DNA from 3 places in the Rahnella sp. GSA61A genome. Region 2 is predicted to be linked to each of the others. Evidence: riboswitches for the same ligand, from Rfam matches in the RefSeq annotation. Region 2 holds a riboswitch; each other region holds the start of a gene.
The links. A riboswitch is a leader RNA that binds a small molecule or an ion and turns the genes downstream of it on or off. The one in region 2 is predicted to bind thiamine pyrophosphate.
Positions count from the first base shown of each region.

Region 1: another riboswitch for thiamine pyrophosphate. It lies ahead of thiM (hydroxyethylthiazole kinase); the one in region 2 lies ahead of thiC (phosphomethylpyrimidine synthase ThiC).
Region 3: another riboswitch for thiamine pyrophosphate. It lies ahead of thiB (thiamine ABC transporter substrate binding subunit); the one in region 2 lies ahead of thiC (phosphomethylpyrimidine synthase ThiC).

Region 1 is NZ_JAHXYO010000005.1:170,329-174,504, forward strand. It holds gene LC431_RS08920 (LysR family transcriptional regulator) at 1-840, shown strand, start outside; gene LC431_RS08925 (DUF3313 domain-containing protein) at 892-1,551, opposite strand; gene LC431_RS08930 (GNAT family N-acetyltransferase) at 1,691-2,125, opposite strand; TPP riboswitch at 2,279-2,377, shown strand; gene thiM (hydroxyethylthiazole kinase) at 2,412-3,221, shown strand; gene thiD (bifunctional hydroxymethylpyrimidine kinase/phosphomethylpyrimidine kinase) at 3,218-4,018, shown strand; gene LC431_RS08945 (hypothetical protein) at 4,026-4,176, opposite strand, start outside.
Region 2 is NZ_JAHXYO010000035.1:6,547-10,722, reverse strand. It holds gene thiC (phosphomethylpyrimidine synthase ThiC) at 1-1,514, opposite strand, end outside; TPP riboswitch at 1,637-1,763, opposite strand; gene LC431_RS25480 (Rsd/AlgQ family anti-sigma factor) at 1,837-2,352, opposite strand; gene nudC (NAD(+) diphosphatase) at 2,452-3,228, shown strand; gene hemE (uroporphyrinogen decarboxylase) at 3,300-4,176, shown strand, end outside.
Region 3 is NZ_JAHXYO010000001.1:283,281-287,456, reverse strand. It holds gene thiP (thiamine/thiamine pyrophosphate ABC transporter permease ThiP) at 1-972, opposite strand, end outside; gene thiB (thiamine ABC transporter substrate binding subunit) at 948-1,931, opposite strand; TPP riboswitch at 1,975-2,104, opposite strand; gene sgrR (HTH-type transcriptional regulator SgrR) at 2,145-3,806, opposite strand; gene sgrT (glucose uptake inhibitor SgrT) at 3,909-4,094, shown strand.

The sequences.
Region 1 (4,176 bases), on a different contig from region 2:
CTCGCCGAGCAAAACGTCACGCGTACGGCGCAACGCCGTAATCTTTCACAACCTTCAGTCAGCGTTCAGCTCGCGAAGTTGCGGGAATTTTTTGATGACCCTTTGCTGCTGCCGGGACCACGGGGGATGCGGCCGACCGCGCGTGCTGATGAATTACGTGAGCCGCTGCGACAAGCACTGGCCGCGCTGGAGCAGGCCGTATCTGCGGGTGAAGTGTTTGACCCCTCGACGGCAAAGAATATCTGGAATCTGGGGGCGGCAGATTATGGCGAATCGACCATTGTGCTGCCCGCGTTACGGGCATTACGTATAGCCGCACCTTCTGCACGGCTGGCTATTTTTGAAACGTCACCTGCGCGGATTATCCGCAAAATGGAGCAGGGTACGCTGGATCTCGCATTCCATACCGGCGAGGCGGTGATGAATGGCCTGCACAGCCGATTATTGTTTGCTGAACGTTATGTTTTGGTGAGCAGAAAAGGACATCCGCAGGTTAAAGGCAAGATATCGCGTTCAGCGTTTTGCGCACTGGAACATGTGATCGTTTCACCTGATGGTGGGGGTTTCTATGGCAATACCGACATCGCGCTGGCGGCCACTGGATTATCGCGCCGCGTCGTCATGTCAGTGCCGCATTTCCTGTTTGTCGTTCAGGTACTGATGACCACTGATCTGGTGGCGATGCTGCCGGAACGTCTGGTACGTGGAAATCCTGCTTTGCAGGTTACTAAACCGCCGCTGGATGTCCCGGGGTTCGAGATGTACATGGTCTGGCACGAGCGCGCTCATCGTGATCCTGCACATCAGTGGCTGCGTGAGTTTATCGCTGATTCAGTCTGAAAAAAGGCAGCCTTACGACTGCCTGTGTCTGACGGTGCGGAAAACCGGAACTTATTCGTTGAACAGCTTGGTATCATTCGCCAGGCTATCTACCACAACTTTTAAATCGTTGGCGGTAACTTTCTGTTTATCATTAGAAACTTGTTTACCGAATCCTTTACGCACGACTTTGATCACCGGTTTGCCAGTACTGGCGTCGATCAGCTCACCTTCGAAATACACTTCAGTGTCACGCGTGCGGTGGCCTGTCGCGGTTTGAGTTCCGGCAATAACCAGCGCGACCGGGACGACTTCATAGAACTGCAAACCTTCTGCCGACGTGTTCACACCGGTGATCGCACCTTTGAAAATCAATGTGCGCGGCCCTGCGTGATCTGTCAGTGGCAGGCGCTCTGCCAGTGCAGGTTTCATGCGGCTGTTGGCGTAATCCAGCACCCCCTGCAAGGTGGTTTTGTCGATCTGCGCCGTAGGCTGCGGTTCCGGGTAGAATTTAATCGGTTCGTATTTGATGTAAGAATAATTTTCTTTCTTAAACGAAGGATCGATCCAGCGCAGAACCGGATTTCCCCCAGCCGTTTTCACTTCCTTAAGGCCGGAATAATCGCCTAAAAAACCTGAGTATTTTTCCGTCTTGGTAATGTGGCTGGTACAACCGGCCAGGAACAGTGCGCCAGTCACTGCGGCGATCTGCATCAGTTTTATTGTTTTCATTCGTACCCTCGAAATATTTTAAGGAAGACCAAGTATGTATAGCACCGCTGCGGAATTTAACCTCTTAACGACAAAGAAAAATTGATATTCATCAGGATCGCGAAAATACGGTTCTGTGAGGTAATCATTTCTTCCTTAATTATTTTTTTGATGAATGAAACAAATAGTATTCACCTTTTGGACTGTCCCCCGTAGAGATGATGTTCCAGCCTTTTGACAGATAAAAAGCGACTGATTTTTTACTCTTTACTAAACATTTCAACGACCCCTGACGGGTAAACGTTTCTTCCGCAGCCTGAAGCAATGCTGAACCTGCGCCGGTTCCCTGATATTGCGGATCAACAAACAGGTTATGCAGGAAATTTTCCTGAGTGAAAATTGAGGCGAATCCCAGTAAATGTCCGTCACGTTCTGCCACCAGAATCGTCTCGCCGATCACTGCGCGGTCAAAATCTTCCAGCTGAAAATCGTCTTCCAGCCATGTCCAGGTATGCTTGCGTGAGGCCAGATACAACGTGCGTAAAAACGGACGGTCTGCTTCTTCATAAGGACGGACAATAAGTGATGAGGACAAGTAAAACTCCTGAGGAAATTTTTCATCAACGTGTGTTGTTCATGTCTGTTTCCTGATACTGCCAGTGAAGCGGAGTGAGTTCAATTACGTTGGCTGATCGGTTTTTTTAACGCATTTCCTGATTGATCTTCTGACCTCCGCCGCCAATAATGTTCCCTTGACTCGGGGTGCCCGCTGCAAAGCAGGGCTGAGATTTTACCCGTATTACCTGATCTGGATTATGCCAGCGTAGGGAAGTCAGGTATCTCTCCTGATACCGCCTTCCTGAGTGCCGGTGGGGAGATTTATGAATACCCGACCTACCTTCTTGCCCGGCGCCTTAGCCGCCACTTCTCTGAAACGACTCCGCCTTTCAGCGCCGCTGGTTCACTGCCTGACCAACGACGTGGTGCAATCTTTTACCGCCAATGTCCTGCTGGCGCTGGGTGCATCTCCGGCGATGGTGGTTGATCCCGCCGAAGCGGCGCAATTTGGCGCCATTGCTGATGCCTTATTGGTGAACGTCGGCACGCTGACACATCCCCATGCCGATGCGATGCGGGCGGCTATTCACGCAGCCAGTCAGGCCGGAAAGCCCTGGGTGCTGGATCCGGTTGCTGTCGGCGGTCTGAGCTGGCGTACAGAATTCTGTCGTGAAATCATCACACTTAAACCTGCCGCAATCCGCGGTAATGCCTCGGAAATCCTGGCTCTCAGCGGCCTCAGTGCGTCCGGGCGCGGCGTGGACAGCGGTGATGATTCCCTTTCTGCCTTACCTGCCGCACAGCAACTGGCGCGGGAGACCGGCGCGGTAGTGGCTGTGACGGGTGAAACCGATTACGTCACCGACGGGATGCGCAGTTGGGCGGTGGCTGGCGGACATCCGATGATGACCCGCGTGGTGGGTACCGGATGCGCATTATCTGCGGTGGTGGCGGCCTTTGTGGCTTTGCCGGGTGATCGCCTGGATAACGTGGCCGCCGCCTGCCGGGTGATGTCCTGTGCCGGCGAGCGCGCCTGTGCGGTCGTGAAGGGGCCGGGCAGTTTCACGCCTGAATACCTCGATAATCTGTATTTAATGGGCGAGGAATGGCTGAATGGCGAGGAAATACAATGAAACGTATTAATGCACTGACGATTGCAGGCACAGATCCGAGTGGCGGGGCGGGGATCCAGGCGGATTTGAAAACCTTCTCGGCGCTGGGTGCGTACGGCACCAGTGTGATCACCGCGCTGGTGGCGCAGAACACCCGTGGTGTGCAGTCGGTCTATAACATTGAGCCCGGTTTCGTTTCAGCGCAGCTCGATTCCGTACTGAGCGATGTGCGGATCGACAGTGCGAAAATCGGCATGCTGGCGAACAGTCAGATTGTGGAGGCGGTTGCGGAGCGACTCAGACATTATCAGCCGCCGTTTGTGGTGCTGGATACCGTGATGCTGGCGAAAAGTGGCGATCCGTTACTGCTGCCGGAGGCCGTGGATGCCGTGCGTCGTTTGCTGATCCCGCAGGCTTCCATTATTACGCCAAATCTGCCCGAAGCGGCGGCGTTACTGGAATGTGCGGTGGCGGCGAATGAAACCGAAATGCGTGAGCAGGGAGAAGCCTTACTGGCGATGGGATGTGGTGCCGTGCTGATGAAAGGAGGACATCTGAGTGATGAGGAAAGCCCTGACTGGCTGTTTGTGACCGGTTCCCGTGAGCGGTTTACTGCGCCGCGTGTGAATACCCGACATACCCATGGCACCGGTTGCACGCTGTCGGCCGCGCTGGCCGCGTTACGTCCGCGTCATCACAACTGGGCCGATACGGTACGCGAAGCCAAAGCCTATTTACAGCAGGCGCTGATGCAGGCCGACTCACTGGAAGTCGGCCACGGTATCGGGCCTGTGCATCATTTCCACCGCTGGTGGTAACCGCGGATTATGCCTGGTGCTGGGTTTCGCTCAGCGCCTGTTCAACCTGATGAAATTTCGTCAGCGCCTGTTGCAAATGAACGGCATCAAACGGGTTCAGCGGATAGAATTTTTCTTCTTTACGCGGGCGCAGCATGACGCGGATTTTAGTTGCTGAC
Region 2 (4,176 bases):
ACATAACAGAGCATGGCGCAGCCAAACCAGCCAATCATCGCGGCGCCAATACCGGACGTAAAGTGATCGTAACCCGGCGCGATATCGGTAGTCAGCGGACCAAGGGTATAGAACGGGGCTTCGTGACAATGCTCGAGTTCTTCGGTCATGTTGCGGCGGATCATCTGCATCGGCACATGTCCCGGACCTTCGATCATCACCTGAACATCGTATTCCCAGGCAATTTTGGTCAGTTCGCCCAGCGTGCGTAATTCGGCGAATTGTGCTTCGTCATTGGCATCCTGAATCGAACCCGGACGCAGGCCGTCGCCCAATGAAAGCGAGACATCATAGGCGGCGCAGATTTCACAGATCTTGCGGAAATGCTCAAACAGGAAGCTTTCGCGATGATGTGACAGACACCATTTCGCCATGATCGAACCGCCGCGCGACACGATCCCGGTCAGGCGTTTGGCGGTCATCGGCACATAACGCAGCAACACACCGGCGTGAATGGTGAAGTAATCGACGCCTTGCTCGGCCTGTTCAAGCAATGTATCGCGGAATATTTCCCAGTTCAGATCTTCGGCCACACCGTTCACTTTTTCCAGGGCCTGATAAATCGGCACGGTGCCGATCGGTACCGGACTGTTACGCAGGATCCATTCACGGGTTTCATGTATATAACGTCCGGTGGAGAGATCCATTACGGTGTCCGCGCCCCAGCGTGTCGACCACACCAGTTTCTCCACTTCTTCTTCGATGGAAGATGTCACCGCCGAGTTGCCGATATTAGCGTTCACTTTCACCAGGAAATTACGCCCGATGATCATCGGCTCTGATTCAGGGTGGTTAATGTTGGCGGGAATAATCGCGCGCCCGGCTGCCACTTCCTGTCGCACAAACTCTGCAGTGATACTGGCGGGCAGATGCGCGCCAAAGCTTTCGCCGGGATGTTGCTGGCGCAGAACCTCGCCGCGGATCCGTTCACGCCCCATATTTTCGCGAATGGCGATAAATTCCATCTCAGGTGTGATGATGCCTTTGCGGGCGTAATGCAGTTGCGTGACATTTTTACCCGCAATGGCTTTGCGCGGGCGCGGCAGGTGTTCGAAGCGGAGGTGGTCCAGCCCGTCATCCGCCAGCCGCTGCTGAGTAAAACCGGAACTGACCTGTGAAAGTTCCTGCGTGTCCGCACGCTCGTTTATCCAGCGGGCGCGTAATTTTCCCAGACCGGTATGCACGTCGATAACTGCCGCCGGATCACCGTAAGGTCCGGCGGTGTCGTAAACAGGAATTGCTTCGTTTTCTTCGAACTGCGGATTGTCTTTGCCGCCGCCGACCAGCGTCGGGCTGAGCTGGATTTCACGCATCGGCACGCGGATATCTTCGCGGTCAGCTTCAAGATAAATACGCCGGGAGTTGGGGAAAGCTTCGCCCTGCAAGCTGTCGATAAACGATTGTGCCTGCGCGCGTTGTTCACGGCGATTTGACGGTTTCTTTTCAGAAATAACGGGTTTTTGGGTACTCGACATAGCAAATTCCTCGCAAAAAAACGTGATGGAAAATTGCTTGTCAGGAGGTTTACGGCAGGAGTAAAAATGGGCGGTGCAGCACGGGCGGCCTTATGCAGGCAGATGCCTGATTGCGCTGAACGCATAACATTACTCTTGTTCCCTTCGCGGGTACTAACCCGATCAGGTTCCGCGGATCCCGAATTAACGGTCTCAGCCTGGCGTAATTCTCAACAGAAAATTATGCGCTAGGCACTCCGACAAGAAGCCTCAATATAGGAGGCGTTTTTTTAAACTACAAGTAAAACCATAACCCTGAGCAGGGTTTTATTGTGGCAACGTGTTAAGCCGGTCTGGCGAGATCAGGTTCATTTTCCGAAGGTGGCACACTCTCCGGGGCTGGCTCAAAAGCCATGATAATTAATTGATCTTCCAGTTGAAAACGGGCATCTAATGCCTCACCGATATCCGATAATGCATAGTGAAAGGCGAAAGCATTGTCATCGTCAATATCAGTTTCTGTGTAACTGTCATGGAAAGCCATGATAGCTTCAGTATTCAGCTCCAGAGCAGGGTAGATTTTTGCCGCCTGTACTTTTTTCGGGCTGCCTGCGCCATCGACTTCTTCAATGATGCGTGGATAGAGATGAAAATGCCCGGCAGAAAGATAGTCGACCAGATGATGGCAAAAACTGTCCAGCGCCTTTTCATTCAAAGGTGTATGTTTTTCTTTATTGGGTTTCAGACCGACGAAAGTGCAGTACGAAACCAGCAGTTCTTTGCGTGCGTGCAGCCATTGATCCACTAACTCATTACTGCCACCAACGCGTTGGGTCAGTCTTTCCAGACGATTTAGCATGGTTGACTCCGTGAGCGACAAAAAAAGTAACCAAAAGTTACTAATATGTAAATATCTTACTCAGATTGTCAGTCCCGACGAGGTTATGCAACAACAATTATGGAATTACAGATTACTGAGCAACACAACGGTTGGTGGATCATCAGCCAGGAAGGCAAGCTATGGCTGCCTGAGGGTGAACTGCCGTTTGGCAGCGCCGCACAATTTTCTCTGACCGGTAAAACAGCGCGGCAGATCGGCGAATGGCAGGGCGAACCTGTCTGGCTGGTTCGTCAGACGATGCCAAACCATATGGTTTCTGCCCGTCAGTTGCTGGATCAAGATCGCGGATTATTCCAGTTGGTCGGGCGTGGTGTGCAGTTGTCAGAGTTTTACCGTTCTCACAAGTTTTGCGGTTACTGCGGACATGAAATGCACGTCAGCAAAACCGAGTGGGCTGCACTCTGCGGGCACTGTCGCGAACGCTATTATCCGCAGATTGCGCCCTGCATCATTGTGGCTATCCGTAAGGGAGATGAGATTTTGCTTGCGCAGCATGTCCGTCATCGTAATGGTATTCACACGGTTCTGGCGGGTTTCGTGGAAGTCGGAGAAACGCTGGAAGAAACTGTGGCACGTGAAGTGATGGAAGAAAGTAACATCCGGGTGAAAAATGTCCGTTACATCAGTTCCCAGCCCTGGCCGTTCCCCAATTCGCTGATGATGGCATTTATGGCGGATTACGACAGTGGCGACATACAGCATGACCCGAAAGAGTTGCTTAACGCGAACTGGTATCGCTTTGATGCATTGCCGCAGTTGCCACCGCCCGGGACGATTGCGCGCCGCCTGATTGAAGACACCGTTGCCCTTTGTCGTGCCGAACACGAAGAGTAGAGGCGATTTTACGTGATAGAATGCTGTCAGATGATTGTCGGGCGGCCCGAATACTGAAGGAAAGAGCAAGAATGAATGAGTTGAAAAACGACCGTTACCTGCGTGCTTTGTTACGTCAGCCAGTGGACATTACACCGGTCTGGATGATGCGTCAGGCTGGTCGTTATTTGCCGGAGTACAAAGCAACCCGCGCTGAAGCCGGTGATTTTATGTCGCTGTGCAAGAATGCCGAGCTGGCCTGTGAAGTGACTTTGCAGCCGCTTCGTCGCTATCCGCTGGATGCGGCGATCCTGTTCTCTGACATCCTGACCATTCCTGATGCGATGGGGCTGGGGCTCTATTTTGAAGCCGGTGAAGGCCCGCGTTTTTCTTCACCACTGACGAATCGTGCCGATGTCGAAAAACTGCCGGTTCCGGATCCTGAAATGGAACTCGGGTATGTCATGAATGCCGTGCGTACCATCCGTAAAAACCTGCAAGGTGAAGTACCGCTTATCGGTTTCTCCGGCAGCCCGTGGACGCTGGCGACGTATATGGTAGAAGGGGGCAGCAGTAAAGCCTTCACCAAAATCAAAAAGATGATGTACGCCGATCCGGCGACTATGCATCTGTTACTCGATAAAGTGGCAGACAGCGTCATTCTTTACCTTAATGCACAGATCAAAGCTGGCGCCCAGTCTGTGATGATTTTTGACACCTGGGGCGGCGTGTTGACTCCTCGCGATTACCGCGAATTCTCCCTGAACTATATGCACAAAATTGTTGATGGTCTGATCCGTGAAAACGAAGGACGTCGTGTGCCGGTGACTCTGTTTACCAAAGGCGGTGGTCAGTGGCTGGAAGCGATGGCCGCAACGGGGTGCGATGCGCTGGGTCTGGACTGGACCACCGATATTGCCGATGCACGCCGTCGTGTGGGTGACAAAGTCGCGATTCAGGGCAACATGG
Region 3 (4,176 bases), on a different contig from region 2:
TTGTTGCAAAACACCGACCGCTGCCCGGTTTATGCCATCGGTAATGACGGCGAGTAACGGCGGCAGGATCAGCAACAACGCCAGGCCAATCAGTACGGCATCGGCGATGCGCCGCAGCCAGGAATCATCAGGATTACGCCAGCGCTGAGAATGCGTTTGGCCCACAGGCAACGCCTGACTGAGTTTCTGACTGAGCAACACCAGCGCCAGGCAACAAAACAGCTGGATCAGGGCCAGCGTGGCGGCGCGGCTTAAATCGTAGTCGTAACTTAGCGCCTGATAAATGGCGAGTTCAATGGTCGTTGCCTGCGGACCGCCACCCAGTGAAAGCACCGTGGCGAAGCTGGCGAAACACAGCATAAAGATTAAGGCGGCGGCGGGGAATATCTGCCGGCGAATGGCAGGCCATTCCACAAAGCGGAATTGCTGCCAGATATTCATGCCGAGTTGTGCGGCGAGCTGGCGCTGCTCAACGGCGATATTTTCCAGTGCCTGCACTAAGAGCCGCGCTGCCAGCGGCAGATTGAAAAAGACGTGCGCCAGCAAAATGCCCTGTAAACCATACGGCGAGAAACGGTAATCCATGCCCAGCCAGCCGCAAATTTGCGCCAGCCAGCCCTGTCTTCCGTAGACACTGAGAATGCCAAACACCGCCACCAAAACCGGCAAGACCAGCGTCATCGCACATAAACGTAATAACAGCTGACGGCCGGGGAAACGGCGGCGGAACAGCGCACGTGCCAGCAAAATTGCGGGCAGCACCGAGCAAAGCGCTGAAAGCAGCGCCTGCCAGAAAGTAAAGCGGATCACATGCCAGAGATAAGGATCGTGCCAGAGCGATGCGCCGCTTATCTGTGGCGCATGACGCCACAGAGAGCCTAAAGCCAGTACTGCCACCAGCAACATAGCCAGTGACGCGATGACGCCCGGCAACAGCCAGCGAGGGATCAATGGCTGACGGCGTTCTGCCATGCCTGGATCCATTGTGAACGATGAGTAGCGACATCCTGTGCGCTGTATTGCAGAGATTTGGCCGGAATCGTCAGTTGTTTAAAAGCGTCAGGCAGCGGGGTATTCACCACCGGATACATCCAGTTGCCGGTCGGGATCACTTTCTGGAAATCTTCCGTGGTGACGAACTTCATGAACTGTTCAGCAAGTTTCGGTTGCTTGCTGTTTGCCAGCTGGCCCGCCACTTCGACCTGCATGTAATGCCCTTCGGTAAAATCGGCTGCGGCGTAGTTATCTTTCTTCTCTTCGACAATATGGTATGCCGGAGAGGTGGTGTAGCTCAGCACCAGGTCGCTTTCACCTTTGAGGAATAAACCGTAAGCCTCGCTCCAGCCTTTAGTGACGGTGACAGTTTTCTTCGCCAGTTTTTCCCACGCTTGCGGCGCTTTATCGCCGTAGACTTTTTGCATCCACAGCATCAGGCCCAGACCCGGTGTACTGGTGCGTGGATCCTCATAAATCACTTTCCATTTCTGGTCGCTGTTGATCAGCTCATCGAGGCTTTTTGGCGGATTCTTCAGTTTATTTTTGTCGTAGACGAAGGCGAAATACCCGTAATCGTAAGGCACGAAAGTGCGGTCATTCCAGCCGCCCGGCACCGTCAGTCTGGCGTTGGTTTTCGGTGCTTTGGCGAATAAACCGGTTTGTTCAGCGGCCTGCAACAGGTTGTTATCCAGCCCCAGCACGATGTCGGCTTTGCTGTTTTTACCTTCCATCCGCAGACGGTTGAGCAAAGACACGCCATCTTCCAGCGCCACGTATTTCAGTTCGCAGCCGCATTGGGCTTCAAAGGCTTTTTTAATGGCGGGACCGGGGCCCCAGTCAGCAGAGAAAGAATCGTAGGTATAAACCGTCAAAACAGGTTTTGACGCAAATGCAGGTGCAGAAAGTAACAGCAGGCAGGACAGTAATTTTTTCAACTTTGCGCTCCAAAAAAATGAAAGGGCAAAGGATTTTGAGTAAGCATCGCGCAGTCTCAAATCCCTCCGCCGGGATTAACCGGATCAGGTTCGACGGGTTTCAAATCTCAGCCAAACTTGCTCACGGCGTTTACATCGCAGCTTTAACAAGTCGGGCACCCCGTTGAGAACGGATGTCATTCTAGTGATTAACGGCGCGATGCGATAGTCCGATTAACTGTCCGGTGGGGCAAACCAGGCGGATTTAAAGTCGAACCAGCCGAGGGTGTTCATACGCACACCGCGCATACTGCGTTGCCCCTGTAGCACCAGCCAGTGATGGAACAGGGGATGGATCTGATGGCTGACCGTCTGTTTCTGGCTCCATTTCGCCATCGATAAATTCCCGGCGTGCCACAGGGCGGCATCGTCGTTCATCTCTTCGCTAAAGCAATGCTTTGCCAGCGGCAATTCGTAGAAATGCGCGAACAGTGAAAACTCCAGCGGCAGGGTGAAGTTGGCACTGCCGAGCCACAGATCACTTTTGGCATCGCCGCGGTGCCAGACTGCGTAATCCACTATCTGAATAATCAGTTCGATACCTTCTTCCGCCAGCAACGGGCGCAGGGCGTTGCAGATCGCCTGATGTTCGGAATGCTCGCCGTAAAATGTCAGCGTTACCTGCGTCAGGTTTTGCGGTTTGGGCGGACGTGGCCGGGGCGCTTTGTGATGCCAGCGTGGCAGCAGGCCATACGCAGGAGACCAGTAGCGCTGGTAAATCGGTTCGGCATTATTCAGTAAGGCGATGGGATTGAGTAAATCGCACAACCACTGGCGTGTTTCTTCTGATTGTCCGACCGGCGAACGCTGGTCAAATAACAGGAAATAGCAGCCTTCTTCAAGGCGACTTTCCAGCTCGCTTTTGCCTGATTCATCGGCCTGAAGCTGTACGCCGGAATGCACCAGCTCTTCACTCAGTTCCGGTAATACCCAGATATTCACCTCGTCGATCAGTGCCCGGAAGCCAAAATAATCGTCAAAGGCGCGGATGCGCAGCTGTGTTTTCAGATTACGCACCACGGCGTAAGGGCCGGTGCCGACCGGATGGCGGGCAAAATCAGGCAGTGACTGCCATTCCTGCGGCAGGATCATCGCGTGGATATTGCCAAATAACCACGGCAGCCAGCGGTCGGGTTCATTCAGGTGGATATCTATGACATTTGCCGTGGGCGTCGTGACTGATTTCAGGTTGCTGAACAGCGGATGCGATTTCAGGCGAATAAACGTGGCGATAATATCTGCCATCTCGAGTTCGCGACCATGATGAAAATGAATGGCGGGGCGCAGATAAAACCGCCAGTGCAGCGGCGAAACTTCCTGCCAGTGATGGGCTAAATCGCCTTCTGCTTCCCCATTTTCCTCATTTATGCGTGTCAGGCCGCTAAAGATTTGTCTGGCAATGTGGGTTTCTGAACGGCGCAACATGGTGCCGGGCAGCAGATTCATCAGCGGGCGATAATACAGTACGCGCAGAATATGTTTGCCCTGACGGAAACTGCGACCGAGCTGGGACAGCAGCATCTGGCGCACCAGGGTTTTGTCGCCGACCAGTTGTACCAGCTGATCAATGCTGTCCTGTTCCAGCAGCTCTTCAGCGCGCTGTTGCTGGAGTGCCAGCCCGGTATACAAAAATTTCAGCGTGGATCGTTTGCCGCGTCCGGCCTCTGCATCCCACGTCAGCCAGCCCTGTCCCTGCATGGTGCTGAGCAACGAGCGCATGTGTCTGCGTGAACAGTTCAGGACTTCTGACAGTGCCTGTAATGTCGTTTCAGTTTCTTCACCGTGACAGCTTTGCCATAAGCGGATGAACTGTTGTTGCAAACGGGATGAGGACATAAAAGAGGAACTCCGTGGCCGATCTTCATCAATTTATCTTTCCTCATATTACGCCGATACTGTTTCTCAACGAAAGCCTGTTGTGAACAACCGGAGATCATCATGAAACGCAGTCTGAACGCCCGTTTCTATCAGCGTTATTTTGAAGCCATCAAAAAGAACGCCTCTAAAAATCATGCAGACTGGCTGTCATGGGTACCGGTGCAGTACCGTCTGGATATTCTGTCCCGTCTCACGCAGTGGGATATGGAAACGATGGACGACGAGCAATACCGCCGGCGACTGTGACTTCAGGTCTGACTAAATTCGATTTTCTGAGTAATGGTGTATTGTCACCAGCCAGTGAGGAAACTCACTGGTTTTTTTATGC